DNA from 2 places in the Variovorax glacialis genome. Region 2 is predicted to be linked to the other one. Evidence: riboswitches for the same ligand, from Rfam matches in the RefSeq annotation. Region 2 holds a riboswitch; the other holds the start of a gene.
The links. A riboswitch is a leader RNA that binds a small molecule or an ion and turns the genes downstream of it on or off. The one in region 2 is predicted to bind glycine.

Region 1 (7,173 bases), on a different contig from region 2:
GCGGCAGGCAGGCACTGCCCTCGGCATGACCGGGGTGCAGAACCTGCAGGTCGTGATGCTGCCGCTGGCGCTCCCCACGCTCCTTGCGGGCGTGCGCACCGCGACGACGATCGCGATCGGCACGGCGACCATCGCGGCCTTCATCGGCGCCGGCGGCTTCGGCGAGCGCATCGTGACCGGGCTTGCGCTCAACGACCGCGAATTGCTGCTCGCAGGCGCCGTACCGGCCGCGGTGCTGGCGCTGCTGAGCGAGGCCTTGTTCGAGACCATCGACTACGTGATGCGCCGGCGCATGCAAGACTGAAACCGCCCACCTGGAGGATCCTTCGTCCATGAACATCGTCATCACCGGCGGTGCCGGCTTCGTCGGCGCACGACTCGCCCGCACCCTGCTCGCTCGCGGGCATCTCACCTTGGCCGGTGCCACGCCTGCGTCGATCGAGGGCATCACGCTCGTCGACCGCGTGGCACCACCTGAAGATCTGGCGCAGGATCCGCGCGTGACCGCGGTCGTCGGCGATCTGAACGAGTTGCTCACCAGCGCGCCCGAACGCGCTGTGCCGCGCGACACCACGCTGCTCTTCCACCTGGCCGCGGCGGTCAGCGGCGAATGCGAGGCCGACTTCGATCTCGGCATGCGCAGCAACTTCGCCGCCACCAATGCACTGCTCGACGCCTGCCGCAAGCTGGGCACCGTGCCGACGCTGGTCTTCTCGAGCTCGCTCGCCGTGTACGGCAATTCGCCCGAGCAGCCCTTGCCCGAGGTCATCACGGACAGCACCCTGCCCACGCCGCAGACCAGCTACGGCATCCAGAAGTTCATCGCCGAACAGCTGGTGGCCGACTACACGCGCAAGGGCTTCATCAACGGCCGGAGCGTGCGGCTGATGACGGTCAGCGTGCGACCGGGCATGCCCAACGGTGCGGCCTCTGGCTTCTTCAGCGGAATGATCCGCGAGCCGCTCGCCGGCGTTCGCGCGGCCTGTCCTGTGGCGGACGAAACGCCGGTGGCGATCGCGTCGCCGACGCGCACCATCGAAGGGCTTGTTCGCGCAGCCGAAGCGAGCGACGCGCAATGGGGACCGCGCACTGCGCTCAATCTCCCATCGCTGTCAACCACCGTCGGCGAGATGGCCGCGGCACTCGGCCGCGTCGCGGGAACCACAGCGACGAACCTGCTCGACCGCACGCCCGACCCTGCGATCCGCCGCATCGTGAAGAGCTGGCCCGGACGCTTCGAGACCGTGCGCGCGCGTGCGCTCGGGCTCGACGCCGACGCGAGCTTCGATGACGTGATCCTCGAATACGTCCGCGAGAATCCGGGCGCGATCAAGGTGTCCGTGCAGGCGCCGTCAGGCTGAACGAATTCGGCGGCCGGCGTGCCGCCAATCCCTTACACTCATTCCCGTCAGGAGAGAGCCCCGCGACAGCGGTGCCGCCGAAGGCGCAGGTCCCCCCATCACAAGGGCCCGAACGCTCAGGCAAAAGGACTGACGAGGCGCCCCTCCACACGGGCGTTTCCTTGCTGGAGAGAGGCGGCCCGTCATCGAGTCGGAGGGCCGTCCACCGAAGGAGCAAACCCCGATCGTGGGGCGAATCTCTCAGGTAAAGCGGACAGCAGGGGTGGCCCATGGCTTCGGTCATGGATCTGGACTGCCCCTTTGGAGAGTGCCTTGGCCTCCGCATCGACCGACGATCTTCTGAAGACACCGCTTCACGCCCTGCACGTGGAACTTGGCGCCCGCATGGTTCCCTTCGCGGGCTATTCGATGCCGGTGCAATACCCCGCAGGCCTGATGGCCGAGCACCGCAACACGCGCGAGGCCGCCGGCCTGTTCGACATTTCGCACATGGGCCAGTTGCGCCTGGTCGGCCCCGATGCGGCGGCAGCCTTCGAGACCCTGATGCCGGTCGACGTGATCGGCCTCGCGCCGGGCAAGCAACGCTACGGCCTGTTGCTCAACGACGAGGGCGGCATCCTCGACGACCTGATGTTCTTCAACGAAGGGCACGATTCGCTGTTCGTGATCGTGAACGGCGCCTGCAAGGTGGCCGACCTCGCGCACATCACGGCGAAGATCGGCCAGCGCTGCCAGGTCCTGCCGATGCCCGACCAAGCGCTGCTGGCGCTCCAGGGGCCGCAGGCCGCGGCGGCGCTCGCCCGGCTGTCGCCCGGCGTCGAGCGCTTCGTCTTCATGACCGGCGGCGCCGTGCAGATCGGCGGCCTTCCGGCCTTCGTCACGCGCAGCGGCTACACGGGCGAGGACGGCTTCGAAATTTCCGTCGCGGCCAAGGATGCGGAAGCCCTGGCCCGCCTGCTGCTCGCCCAGCCGGAGGTCAAGCCCGTCGGGCTGGGCGCGCGCAATTCGCTGCGCCTCGAAGCCGGGCTCTGCCTCTACGGCAACGACATCGACGAAACCACCACGCCGGTCGAGGCATCGCTCGGCTGGGCGATGCAGAAAGTGCGGCGAACGGGCGGCGCACGCGAAGGCGGCTTTCCCGGCGCGGCGCGGATCCTCGCGCAACTCACGGCCGCCAGCGGCACGGCGGGCCACCTCGATCACGAGACGCTGAAGCGCAAACGCGTCGGCCTCGTGGCGCTGGATCGCGTTCCGGTGCGCGATGGCACGCTCCTTGAATCATTCGAAGGCGTCGCCATCGGCCATGTGACCAGCGGTCTGCTCGGACCGACGGTCGACCGGCCAGTCGCCATCGCCTATGTCGCGCTGGCCTATGCGGAGCCGGGCACGCGCATCCAGGCCGTCGTGCGGGGGAAGCCCGTGCTCATGGAAGTAAGCACCATGCCTTTCGTTCCTGCCCGCTACTACCGAGGCTGACCCCACCAATACCCAACTACCCAAGGAGCTTCATTCATGACCATCAAGTACACCAAGGACCACGAGTGGGTCAAACAGGACGATGCAACGCTCGTCACCGTCGGCATCACGGTGCATGCGCAGGACGCGCTGGGCGACGTGGTCTTCGTCGACCTGCCGGAAGTCGGCAAGACCTTCAGCCAGGGCGAGGTCGCGGGCGTGGTCGAGTCGGTGAAAGCTGCGGCCGATGTGTTCATGCCGGTTTCGGGCGAGATCACCGAGGTCAACGAGGCGCTGCGCGCCGACCCGTCGCTCGCCAACAGTGCGCCAATGGATGCCGGCTGGTTCTTCAAGGTCCGCGTCAGCGACGCGACCCAGCTCGAAGCGCTGCTGGACGAAACCGCCTACGCCAAGTTCGCCGAAGACAACTGATCCTCCACTGCCTCTCCTGACCCAACGACCATCTCCATGTCGACGCCCGTCCTGCCCACCCTCCCCTCGCTCGGCGAACTCGAGAACGCCGAGGAATTCATCGCGCGCCACATCGGCATCGAAGCCGCGGACGAGACGCGCATGCTGGCTGCCGTCGGCTCGACGACGCGCGCCGAACTGATCGACGGCATCGTGCCGCCGGCCATTCGCCGCAGCCGGCCGATGCGCCTGCCGGCACCGTTGACGGAGGCCGACGCGCTGGCCGAACTCAAGGCGATAGCGTCGAAGAACAAGGTGGCGCGCAGCTTCATCGGACAGGGCTACTACGGGACGCACACGCCCGGCGTGATCCTGCGCAACGTGCTGGAGAACCCCGCCTGGTACACGGCCTACACGCCCTACCAGGCCGAGATCTCGCAGGGCCGGATGGAGGCGCTGGTCAATTTCCAGACGATGGTCTGCGACCTCACGGGCGTGGCCATTGCCAACGCGTCGATGCTCGACGAGGCGACGGCCGCCGCCGAGGCGATGACGCTGGCCAAGCGCAGCGTGAAGAGCAAGAGCAACGTCTTCCTGGTGTCGGGCGATTGCCATCCGCAGACGATCGAAGTGATCAAGACGCGTGCCGCGCCGCTGGGCATCGAGGTCAAGGTCAGCACCGTGTCCGAGACCCTGCCGCACCTGATGGCGAGCAGTGAATTCTTCGGCGTGCTGGCGCAATACCCCGCCACCACTGGGCACGTGCACGACCTGCGCCCGCTCGCGGGCCACGCGCACCAGTTCGGCGCCGCCTTCTGCGTGGCGGCCGACCTGCTCGCGCTCACGCTGCTGGTGCCGCCCGGCGAATGGGATGCGGACATCGTCTGCGGCACCACACAGCGCTTCGGCATGCCGATGTGCAATGGCGGGCCGCATGCGGCCTACCTCGCGTGCCGCGACGAATACAAGCGTTCGCTGCCCGGCCGCATCGTCGGCGTCAGCGTCGACACGCACGGCGCGCCCGCCTACCGCCTCGCACTGCAGACGCGCGAGCAGCACATCCGCCGCGAGAAGGCCACCTCCAACATCTGCACCGCGCAAGTGCTGCCGGCCGTGGTCGCCAGCATGTACGCGGTCTATCACGGGCCGCAAGGGCTGCGGCGCATTGCGCAGCGCGTCGCCGCGCTCACCGCGGTGCTGGCGCAGGGCCTGGAGCAGATGGGACGGGAGCTCGTCAACGTGACCGCCTTCGACACCGTCACCGTCAAGACCGGCGAGGACACCGCCAAGATCCTCGAACGCGCCGAGGCGGCCAGCTTCAACCTGCGCCACCGCCTGCAGAACCACCTGGGCATCTCGCTCGACGAGACCACGACGCGCGCCGACATCGAGACCCTGTGGGCCCTCTTCGTGCCGACCGGCAAGCCGATGCCGCGCTTCGAGGACCTCAGCGGCCGCATCACGCCGCGCATCCCCGAGGACCTGCGCCGCACCAGCGACTTCCTCGCGCACCCGGTGTTCAACACCCACAAGAGCGAGACGGCGATGCTGCGCTACGTCCGCAGCCTGAGCGACAAGGACCTCGCGCTGGACCGCAGCATGATCCCGCTCGGCAGCTGCACGATGAAGCTCAACGCGACGAGCGAGATGATCCCGATCACCTGGCCCGAATTCGCGAACATCCACCCCTTCGCGCCGGCCGAGCAACTGCAAGGCTACGCGCAGCTCGACAAGCAGTTGCGCGCGTGGCTTTGCGAGGCCACGGGCTATGCCGGCATCAGCCTGCAGCCCAACGCGGGCTCGCAGGGCGAATACGCGGGCCTGCTGGCGATCAAGGCCTTCCACGAAGCGAAGGGCGAAGGCCATCGCAACGTGTGCCTGATCCCCTCTTCGGCGCACGGCACCAACCCTGCCAGCGCCCAGATGGTCGGCATGCAGGTGGTCGTGACCGCCTGCGACGCCGAAGGAAACGTCGACATCGACGACCTCAAGCGCGCCTGCGGCACGCACGGCGACAAGCTCGCGGCGGTGATGATCACCTACCCCAGCACGCACGGCGTGTTCGAGACCCGCGTGAAGGAACTCTGCGAGATCGTGCACGCGCACGGCGGCCGCGTGTACGTGGACGGTGCCAACATGAACGCGCTGGTCGGCGTGGCCGCGCCAGGCGAGTTCGGCGGCGACGTGAGCCACCTCAACCTGCACAAGACCTTCTGCATCCCGCACGGCGGTGGCGGGCCCGGTGTCGGGCCGGTGTGCGTGGTCGAGGACCTCGTGCCCTACCTGCCCGGGCATGCGACCGGCGGCATCGCCTCGCACGGCGTGGGCGCCGTGTCTGCGGCACCGCTGGGCAACGCGGCCGTGCTGCCGATCAGCTGGATGTACTGCCGGATGATGGGCGCCGTCGGCCTCAAGGCCGCGACCGAGATCGCCATCCTCAGCGCCAACTACATCAGCTCGCGCCTGAAGGACCACTACCCCACGCTGTACGCCAGCCCGAACGGCCACGTCGCGCACGAGTGCATCCTGGACCTGCGCCCGCTCAAGGACGCCAGCGGCGTGACCGCCGAGGACGTCGCCAAGCGGCTGATCGACTACGGCTTCCACGCGCCGACCCTGAGCTTCCCGGTGCCCGGCACGCTGATGGTCGAGCCGACCGAGAGCGAGCCGCTGGCCGAGCTCGACCGCTTCATCGACGCGATGATCGCCATCCGCGGCGAGATCCGCCGCGTCGAGGAAGGCGTCTGGCCCAAGGACGACAACCCGTTGAAGAACGCGCCGCACACGGCGGTGAGCCTGCTCGGCACCGAATGGACCCGCCCGTATTCGCGCGAGCTCGGCGGCTTCCCGCTGGCAACGCTCAAGCAGGCCAAGTACTGGCCGCCGATCGGGCGGGTCGACAACGTCTACGGTGACCGCAACCTGTTCTGCAGCTGCGTGCCGGTGGGCGACTACGCCAAGGCCTGAATCGCCGCGTCAACATTTTTTTACAACGACGGTCGAAAAGCTGTCGATCTCGCAGTCGCCGCTTCGACGTTGAAGTAGAGCCCCGGAAAAGCCCCGGTCACACCGACCGGATGCCGGGCTCCCGATTCAAACCAAGGAGCAAGGACATGCGATTCATGGTGATAGTCAAGGCCAGCAAGGACTCCGAAGCCGGCATCCTTCCCACCGAGGCCCAGCTGACCGCGATGGGCAAGTACAACGAAGAGCTGGTCAAGGCCGGCGTCATGCTGGCCGGCGAAGGCCTCCAGGCCAGTGCCAAGGGCGCCAGGGTGCGCTTCTCGGGCAAGCAGCGGACCGTGATCGACGGCCCCTTCAGCGAGACCAAGGAGCTGATCGCCGGCTTCTGGCTCTGGCAGGTCCGCTCGAAGGACGAGGCCATCGAATGGCTCAAGCGCGCCCCCTTCGAGGGCGACGAAGTCGAACTGCGCCAGGTCTTCGAGATGGAAGACTTCGGCACGGAACTCACCCCCGAACTGCGCGAGCAGGAAAAGCGCCTTGCGGCCGAAATGGCCGCCAGGAAGCCCTGACCGCCCGTCCGCAGGGAGATCCGACCATGAAATTCATGATCATCCGCAAGGCCGACAAGGACACCGAGGCCGGCATGATGCCCACCGAGCAGCTCGTGACCGACATGATGAAATACAACGAGGAAATGATCAGGGCGGGCGTGATGTTCGACGGCATGGGCCTGCAGCCGAGCGTGAAGGGTGCGCGCATCAAGTTCAACGGCGGCAAGCCGACGATCACCGACGGGCCTTTCGCGGAGGCGAAGGAGCTGATCGCAGGCTTCACGCTCATCCAGGTGAAGTCGCGGGATGAAGCCCTCGAATGGGCCAAGCGATGGCCGCCCATCGACGGCAATGGCAACGTCGAGCTGGAACTGCGGCAGGTGTACGAGGCCGAGGACTTCGGCGCCGAGTTCACGCCCGAGCTCCGCAAG
Region 2 (7,173 bases):
GCCACCCGAGCACCGGCACCCGGAAGATGCGGTGGTCCATGATGAAGCGGATCGGCCGCGGGCTCGCCGCCATCAGCAGCACCGCATCGATGAAGCTCACGTGATTGCACACCAGCACCGCCGGCCCTTCCGTCGGAATGTGCTCGTCGCCCTTCACGTCGAAGCGGTACACGAACCGGGAGAGCATCCAGGCCACGAAGCGCAGCAGGTATTCCGGCACCAGCATGAAGATGTAGAACGCCACCACCGCGTTGGCGATGCCGGTGAACAGGAAGATCTGCGGGATCGTGAAGCCCGCCTTGAGCAAGGCGCCCGCGATGATCGAGCTGCCGATCATGAACAGCGCATTGAGGATGTTGTTGGCCGCGATGATCCGCGCCCGGTGGGTCGGCTGGCTGCGCAGCTGGATCAACGCGTACATCGGCACGCTGTAGAGGCCCGCGAACAGCGACAGCAGGCCGAGGTCGGCCATCACGCGCCAGTGCGCCGGCTGCCGCACGAAGGTGCCCAGCCCCGTGTCGCTCAGCGTGGGGAGCGCGCGCGACGCGAAGTACAGGTCGACGGCGAAGACACTCATGCCGATGGCGCCCAGCGGCACCAGCCCGATCTCGACCTGGCGCCGGCTCATCGTCTCGCACAGCAGAGAGCCGATGCCGATGCCCACCGAGAAGACCACAAGCAGCAGGGAAGCAACCTGTTCATCGCCGTGCAGCACTTCTTTCGCGAAGCTCGGGAACTGGCTCAGGAAGACCGCGCCGAAGAACCACATCCAGGAGATGCCGAGCAGCGAGCGGAACACGACGAGATTGCCGTGGGCCAGCTTGAGGTTGCGCCATGTCTCGCTGATCGGATTCCAGTTGATCGTCAGGCCCGGGTCGGTCGCGGGCGCGCGCGGAATCGCCTGCGCCACGCCGCGGCCCACCAGCGCCAGCAGCACGCACGCGACAGCCACCGACGTATGCCCGACTTGCGGCACTGCCACGAGCAGGCCGCCCGCGACCTGCCCCAGCAGGATCGCGACGAAGGTGCCCATCTCGACCATGCCGTTGCCGCCTGTGAGTTCACGGGCGTCCAGCACCTGCGGGAGGTAGGCGAACTTGACGGGGCCAAACAGGGTCGAGTGCAGCCCCATCAGGAAGACGCAGCCCAGGAGCACCGCCGCATCCGCCCGGACGAAGCCCCATGCCGCGATGAGCATGATCGCGATCTCGAGGTTCTTGACGAAGCGGATCATCTTCGTCTTGTCGTACTTGTCCGTGAACTGCCCGGCGGTGGCGGAGAACAGCAGGAAGGGCAGGATGAACAGGGCACCGATCGCGAGCCCCGCCATGGCCGGCGGCATCCAGCTGAGCTGCAGCTGGTAGGTCACCATGACAGTGAACGCAAACTTGAACAGGTTGTCGTTGGCCGCGCCGGCGAACTGGGTCCAGAAGAAGGGCGCAAACCGGCGCTGCCCCAGCAGCGCGAACTGGTTGGCGTGCCCTTGCGGATCGGGCACGCTGGACGGGGAGGAAGACGCGTCGACGGATGATGTCATTCGTAAGGCCTTGCTGGCAGGTTCCTCAAGCCGTCACGGTGGCGGCGCCCGGATTGTGCCGCAGGGATTGCCGCTCCATGGTCTGCAAGGCGTGCAGCACCGGGAGCGCAGCCAGCGCGGCCGTCAGATGCTTGAGGCTATGCCCCGACACGAGCTGATTCGTCGCCTCGAAGATCGCGTGGTCCCCCAGCTCGAACAGCTTGGCCAGCACATAGAAGCAGATCACCCAGCCCAGCTTGAGGCCGATCGCGCCATGCATCGGCTTGGTCAAGGCCAGCGCCGCGATCAGCGTCATGCCGCCGAACTGGACCAGGGCCCAAGGCAGCGCGTTGCCGGTCTTGTGGCAGATGGCCGCCGCCAGCAAACCGCCCACCAGGGTGAACCAGGCCGCAGGCCAGCCGGCGCGGGCACTCACCCGCTCGCACACCGCGAAGCCCACCAGCCCCGCGAAGGCGACCGCCATGCCGGCGCGGTCGGCCGCCAGCCGCATGCTGTCGGGCGCCAGGTGGTAGAAGGCCGAGCCCAGGGCCGTGAGGATCAGCCCCGCAAAGAACATCCAGGCGCAATCGAGCGAATTGACCGGCGGCTGGATCGCAGCCTGGGGCAGCACCGCCGCATCCTGGGCCTCTTCGTGCACCCGGTCCAGCCAATGCAGCCAGCGCAGGCCCCAGATGCCGATGGCGGCGAAAGGCAGATTGCTGAGCACGTCCATCGCGTTCGGCAGGCCGTGCCAAGCCTGGCTGTCGGCAAACGCGGTCCCGCCGGATCCGATTGCTGGCACCGCCGGCCCGACGATCGCCGCCAGCAGGAGCACCGCGAACAGCGACAGCAGGCAACGTTCGCGGCTGGAGAGAGACGACAGCGACATGGCGGAACTCCGGTGATTGGCGTGGGGTGGAATCTAGGTTGTCAACCCACCGGCAGGCATCGAAAATCGATACGGCGTACTTTTCCACCACTTCCGGTATCAACCGGCAATACCGACTCTCTCCATGAGCACCACCGTCGACCTGGTCCAGGCCCTCAAGAACGAACTCAAGAACGCCCACATGACCTACGGGGACCTCGCCAAGTCGCTGGACATGGCCGAATCCAGCGTCAAGCGGATGCTCGCCAAGGGCGACATGCCCCTCACCCGGGTCGACGCCATCTGCCGGGCCCTGAAGATCGACTTCGCGGAACTCGCCCGCCGTGTGGCCGATTCGCAGCCCCTGCTCAAGGAGCTCACGCTCGAGCAGGAAAAGGCGGTGGTGAAGGACAAGAAGCTGCTGCTGCTCGCCATCTGCGTGCTGAGCCAGTGGACGCTGGAGCAGATCGTCGGTGCCTACCGCATCACCGAGGCCGAGTGCATCGGCTACTTGGCCCAGCTCGACCGCATCGGGATCATCGAGCTGCGCCCGCTGAACCGCTACCGGCTAAAGCTGGCCAAGACCTTCCGCTGGCGTCCGCACGGCCCGGTGATGGATTTCTTCCGGGAAAACGTGGTGCTCGACTACTACCGCGGCGGCTTCGACGGCCCCGCAGAAGGCCTCCTTCTGGTGCACGGCTCCATCAGCAAGTCGCTCGCCCCGGCCTTCCTGGACCGCTTGCAGCGCGTCGCGCAGGACTTCGCGCAGCAGCACCAGACCGACCAGAAACTGTCGCCCAAGGAGCGCGAGGGCTACACATTGCTGCTGGGAATGCGCAACTGGGAGTTCGAGCTCTTCACCCGGCTGCGACGCGCCTGAGTGTGATGAAACACACGGAAACCGGTTTCCTCTATAAAATCATGGCCTGCAGAAAAGTGGACAGACTCGTCCCACCGATGGCGCAAACTCCCATGAACGCTCAGGTGAACCGCACACACAGTGGTTCAGGCACTGCTTTTCGTTGATCAATCGCCGACTGGAGAGACGCCACGCCAATGTGGCGCACCGAAGGAGCAAGTCCGTCGCAGGTCGCGCCGGATGAATCTCTCAGGTAACAGAGACAGGGGGAGCGGCAATCTGAACCCCGGGTGACGGCCGCTTCGCACAGTGAGCACCAACGCCCGCCGTTCGTGCCATCCCAAAAGGATTCGGACATGCGCGTGGTTGTACTCGGCGCCGGCTTGCTCGGTGTCACCTCGGCCTACTACCTTCAGCAGTTGGGCCATGAAGTCATCGTGGTCGACCGGCATGCGACGCCGGCCGCCAAGGCCCGCGGGCGTGTCGCGCCGACCGGCGACGCATCCACGTCGAAGCGGCCCGAATCCACGCCTGTCCACGGCGGGCGGGCGCAAAGCCGATGGGCCCGGCTGCGCACTGGATTGCGCCGCCGCGTCGCCAGGCTGCTCGATCGCGCCATCGGCGAAAAGCCCCAGCGCGACCCGGTCGAGCACCTCGTTCGCCTCGCCGCCTACAGTCGCAAGAGTGCGCGCGTCCTGCGCGAAGAGGCGGGCATGCCGCAGGGCACGCGTATCGGCGGCCTGCTGAATCTGTTCACCGATGCCGCGGCCTTCAACCATCGAATGGCCCGCGCCCCACACTGGTCCGAACTCGGCTGCGAGGAACAGCTCTTTTCCGCCGATGACGCGATCCGCATGGAGCCCGCGCTGAAGGCCATCCGCGACAAACTTGCCGGCGCGACTTACTCGGCCGAAGACCCGGCCCGCGATCCTTCGCAGTTCGCGGCAAGCCTGGTCTTCCTCTGCCGCGCGGCGGGCGTGCGTTTCCTGACAAAGCACACGGTGGTGTCGCTGAAGGACCGCGACGGCCGCATCGACCGCGTCGAGGTGCTCGATCCCCATGGCCGCGCCACCACGCTCCGTGCCCAGGCCTATGTGCTGGCGCTGGGCTCGTCGAGCGTCCAGCACGCGGAGTACCTGGGCGTCTCCATGCCGCTGCGTTTCGTGCGCGAGTACATCGTGACGATACCGGTCAAGGATCCGACCCGCGCGCCGCGCGTCGCGCTGCGCGATCGCCAGGGCAAGCTGCGCATCGATCGCGTCGAGACGCCACAAGGCGACCACCTGCGTGTCACCGCCACGGTTCGTGCCGGCCTGGACGAGGAAAGCGAACCCGATTCGGACCGCTTCGATGCGATCCTGACGCGCGTCGAGATGCTGCTCCCGGGCGCGGGCGACATGGCGCACGCATCGCTCGCCACCGAGATGCACGCCGTGAGCAGGACCCGACTGCCGATGATCGGCAAGACGCGCCTCCCCAACCTGTTCCTGAACACGGCGCCCGGCACACCCAGCTGGATCAATGCCCTCGGAGCGGGCAAGTCCATCGCCCGCATCGTCAGCGGCCTGCGCCCCGAACTCCAGTTCGCCTTCAGGGGCTTGTAGCCTTGAGGCCTCCGGCCGCCTACAATCGCCGCACTGCAGGAGAGCGGGCCGCGAAAGCGGCCCCACCGAAGGCGCAAACTCCCATAAACGCTCAGGTCGGCTCGCAAGACGGGCCTGTACTGCACCAACTGTCATAGCCGTCTGGAGAGCCATCACTTCACTCGCATGCGAGCGTGATGCACCGAAGGAGCAAACCCGCTGCGGGCGCAGCGGGTGAATCTCTCAGGTACCGAGGACAGGGGGAGCGGCAACTTGGACGTCCGGTCCGGTTGCTTTTTCCATTCAGCTTCCGAAACCGATCCGTCCGAGCGCTGCAACCTTCGAAGGTGCTTTCAATGCGTGTGATCGTTCTTGGCGCCGGCCTGCTCGGCGTGACCTCGGCCTACTACCTCCAGCAACTCGGTCACGAGGTGACCGTCATCGACCGGCAGGCCACGCCGGCCGCGGAAACCAGCTTCGCCAACGGCGGGCAGATCTCGGTGAGCCACGCCGAGCCCTGGGCCAACCCGGGTGCGCCACTCAAGGTACTGCAATGGCTCGGCAAGGAAGACGCTCCCCTGCTCTTCCGCATGCGCGCCGACATGCGGCAATGGCTGTGGGGGCTGCAATTCCTGCGCGAGTGCACGCCGGCGCGCACCCGCCACAACATCGAGCAGATCGTGCGGCTCGGCACCTACAGCCGCGACACCCTGCAGCAACTGCGCCGCGACACCGGCATCGGCTACGAGCAGCGCACGCAGGGCATCCTGCACTTCTACACGACGCAGAAAGAGTTCGACGCCGCCCTCGAACCCGCCGAGCAGATGCGCGCCCTGGGCTGCGACCGCCAGGTGATTTCCGCCGACGCGGCCGTGAAGATCGAGCCCGCACTGGCCCACATCCGCTCCCAGCTCGCCGGTGCCACCTACACGGCCGAAGACGAATCCGGCGACGCCAACCGCTTTGCGCGCGAACTCGTCAAACTGGCCACTGCGGCCGGCGTGAAGTTCCTGATGAGCCACACCGTGACGGCGCTGCGCGAGGCCGGCGGCAGCATCGACCACGTCGAGGCCACCGACAGCGAAGGCCGCTTCCAGCGCATTCGCGGCGACGCCTTCGTGCTGGCGATGGGCTCGCTGAGCCCGCTCTACGCGGCGCCGCTCGGCATCCGCCTGCCCATCTACCCGGCCAAGGGCTATTCGGTCACCCTGCCGGTGAAGGACGCGTCGAAGGCGCACCAGGTCTCGTTGACCGACGACGAGTACAAGCTGGTCTTCTCGCGCTACACCTCCGAGTCGGGCGACCGGCTGCGGATTGCCGGAACGGCCGAATTCAACGGCTATGACCGCGACCTGAACCGCGTGCGCTGCGAGGCGATCGTGCGGCGCGTCGAAGAACTCTTTCCCGGCGCCGGCGATGCCGCCAATGCCCAGTTCTGGACCGGCCTTCGCCCCGCGACGCCGAGCAACGTGCCGCTGATCGGCGGGACGAAGCTGCCGAACCTGTTCCTGAACACCGGCCACGGCACGCTCGGCTGGACGCATGCCTGCGGCTCGGGCAAGTCGATCGCCCGGATCGTGAGCGGCCTGGCGCCGGAAGTCGACTTCGCTTTCACCGGCCTGCGCGCAAATGCGTCGCCCGCGCTGCAGCCCGCCTGAGCGGCAGGCGCTCAGTCGTTGCAGGTGAACACCGTCAGCACGCCGGTGTAGCCGTAAAGATGGTTCCGGGCGATCTCGCCCGCCGCGAAGAAGCCGACCAGCGGCACGTCGCCCAGCGCGTGGCGCACGATCTGCAATTCCGCCCCCGGCGCGCCGAAGTGCGGACCGCCGCGGCCGGAGCAGCTCACGTAGACGGCTCCCGCGATGCGCCGGGCCGGATGCGGCGCCGCCTCGGCCTCGCCGGCCGCCACCGCGCGGGCCGTGGCGAGCGTCTGCTCCTCCGGCTCCAGTTCCTCGCGGATCTCGGCGCACACACGCATCAGGTCTGATCGCGCCGCCTGCGCGTTTCGTCGGCAGAAGGTCATGCGCATGCCGACCTCGGCGACGTCGGCGATCGCCACGCCGCGACGCGTCGGGTCGAGCCCGATGATGTGGCGCACGCGAACGTCGGCGCCGAGGTCGCGCGTGCGTCGCACACCGTCGCTGCCGGCTTCGGCCAGACCCACGAGCGTGGCGCGCACTGCATCGACCGCCTGCTCCGGCGCGTCGAGCGATACGTGGAGGTCGTCCAGCAGCACATCGAGCGCCGGATCGCCGTCGAGTTCGAGCAGCAGGTTGCCGTCCGCCTTCGTGATCTCACGCTCGCGGGACACCGGCTGGCAGCCCTGCGTAACCCGCGACACCAGGCG

Region 1: another riboswitch for glycine. It lies ahead of gcvT (glycine cleavage system aminomethyltransferase GcvT); the one in region 2 lies ahead of ACSFBL_RS23680 (FAD-dependent oxidoreductase).

The regions. Positions count from the first base shown of each region.
Region 1 is NZ_JBPJZT010000002.1:340,072-347,244, forward strand. Features, by position in the region: gene ACSFBL_RS06050 (ABC transporter permease/substrate-binding protein) at 1-304, shown strand, start outside; gene denD (D-erythronate dehydrogenase) at 333-1,361, shown strand; glycine riboswitch at 1,400-1,503, shown strand; glycine riboswitch at 1,516-1,628, shown strand; gene gcvT (glycine cleavage system aminomethyltransferase GcvT) at 1,674-2,837, shown strand; gene gcvH (glycine cleavage system protein GcvH) at 2,874-3,248, shown strand; gene gcvP (aminomethyl-transferring glycine dehydrogenase) at 3,285-6,194, shown strand; gene ACSFBL_RS06075 (YciI family protein) at 6,341-6,760, shown strand; gene ACSFBL_RS06080 (YciI family protein) at 6,787-7,173, shown strand, end outside.
Region 2 is NZ_JBPJZT010000009.1:144,182-151,354, reverse strand. Features, by position in the region: gene ACSFBL_RS23695 (MFS transporter) at 1-1,537, opposite strand, end outside; gene ACSFBL_RS23690 (hypothetical protein) at 1,563-2,405, opposite strand; gene ACSFBL_RS23685 (helix-turn-helix domain-containing protein) at 2,530-3,264, shown strand; glycine riboswitch at 3,412-3,519, shown strand; gene ACSFBL_RS23680 (FAD-dependent oxidoreductase) at 3,600-4,847, shown strand; glycine riboswitch at 4,874-4,969, shown strand; glycine riboswitch at 4,979-5,096, shown strand; gene ACSFBL_RS23675 (D-amino acid dehydrogenase) at 5,183-6,484, shown strand; gene ACSFBL_RS23670 (FIST signal transduction protein) at 6,496-7,173, opposite strand, start outside.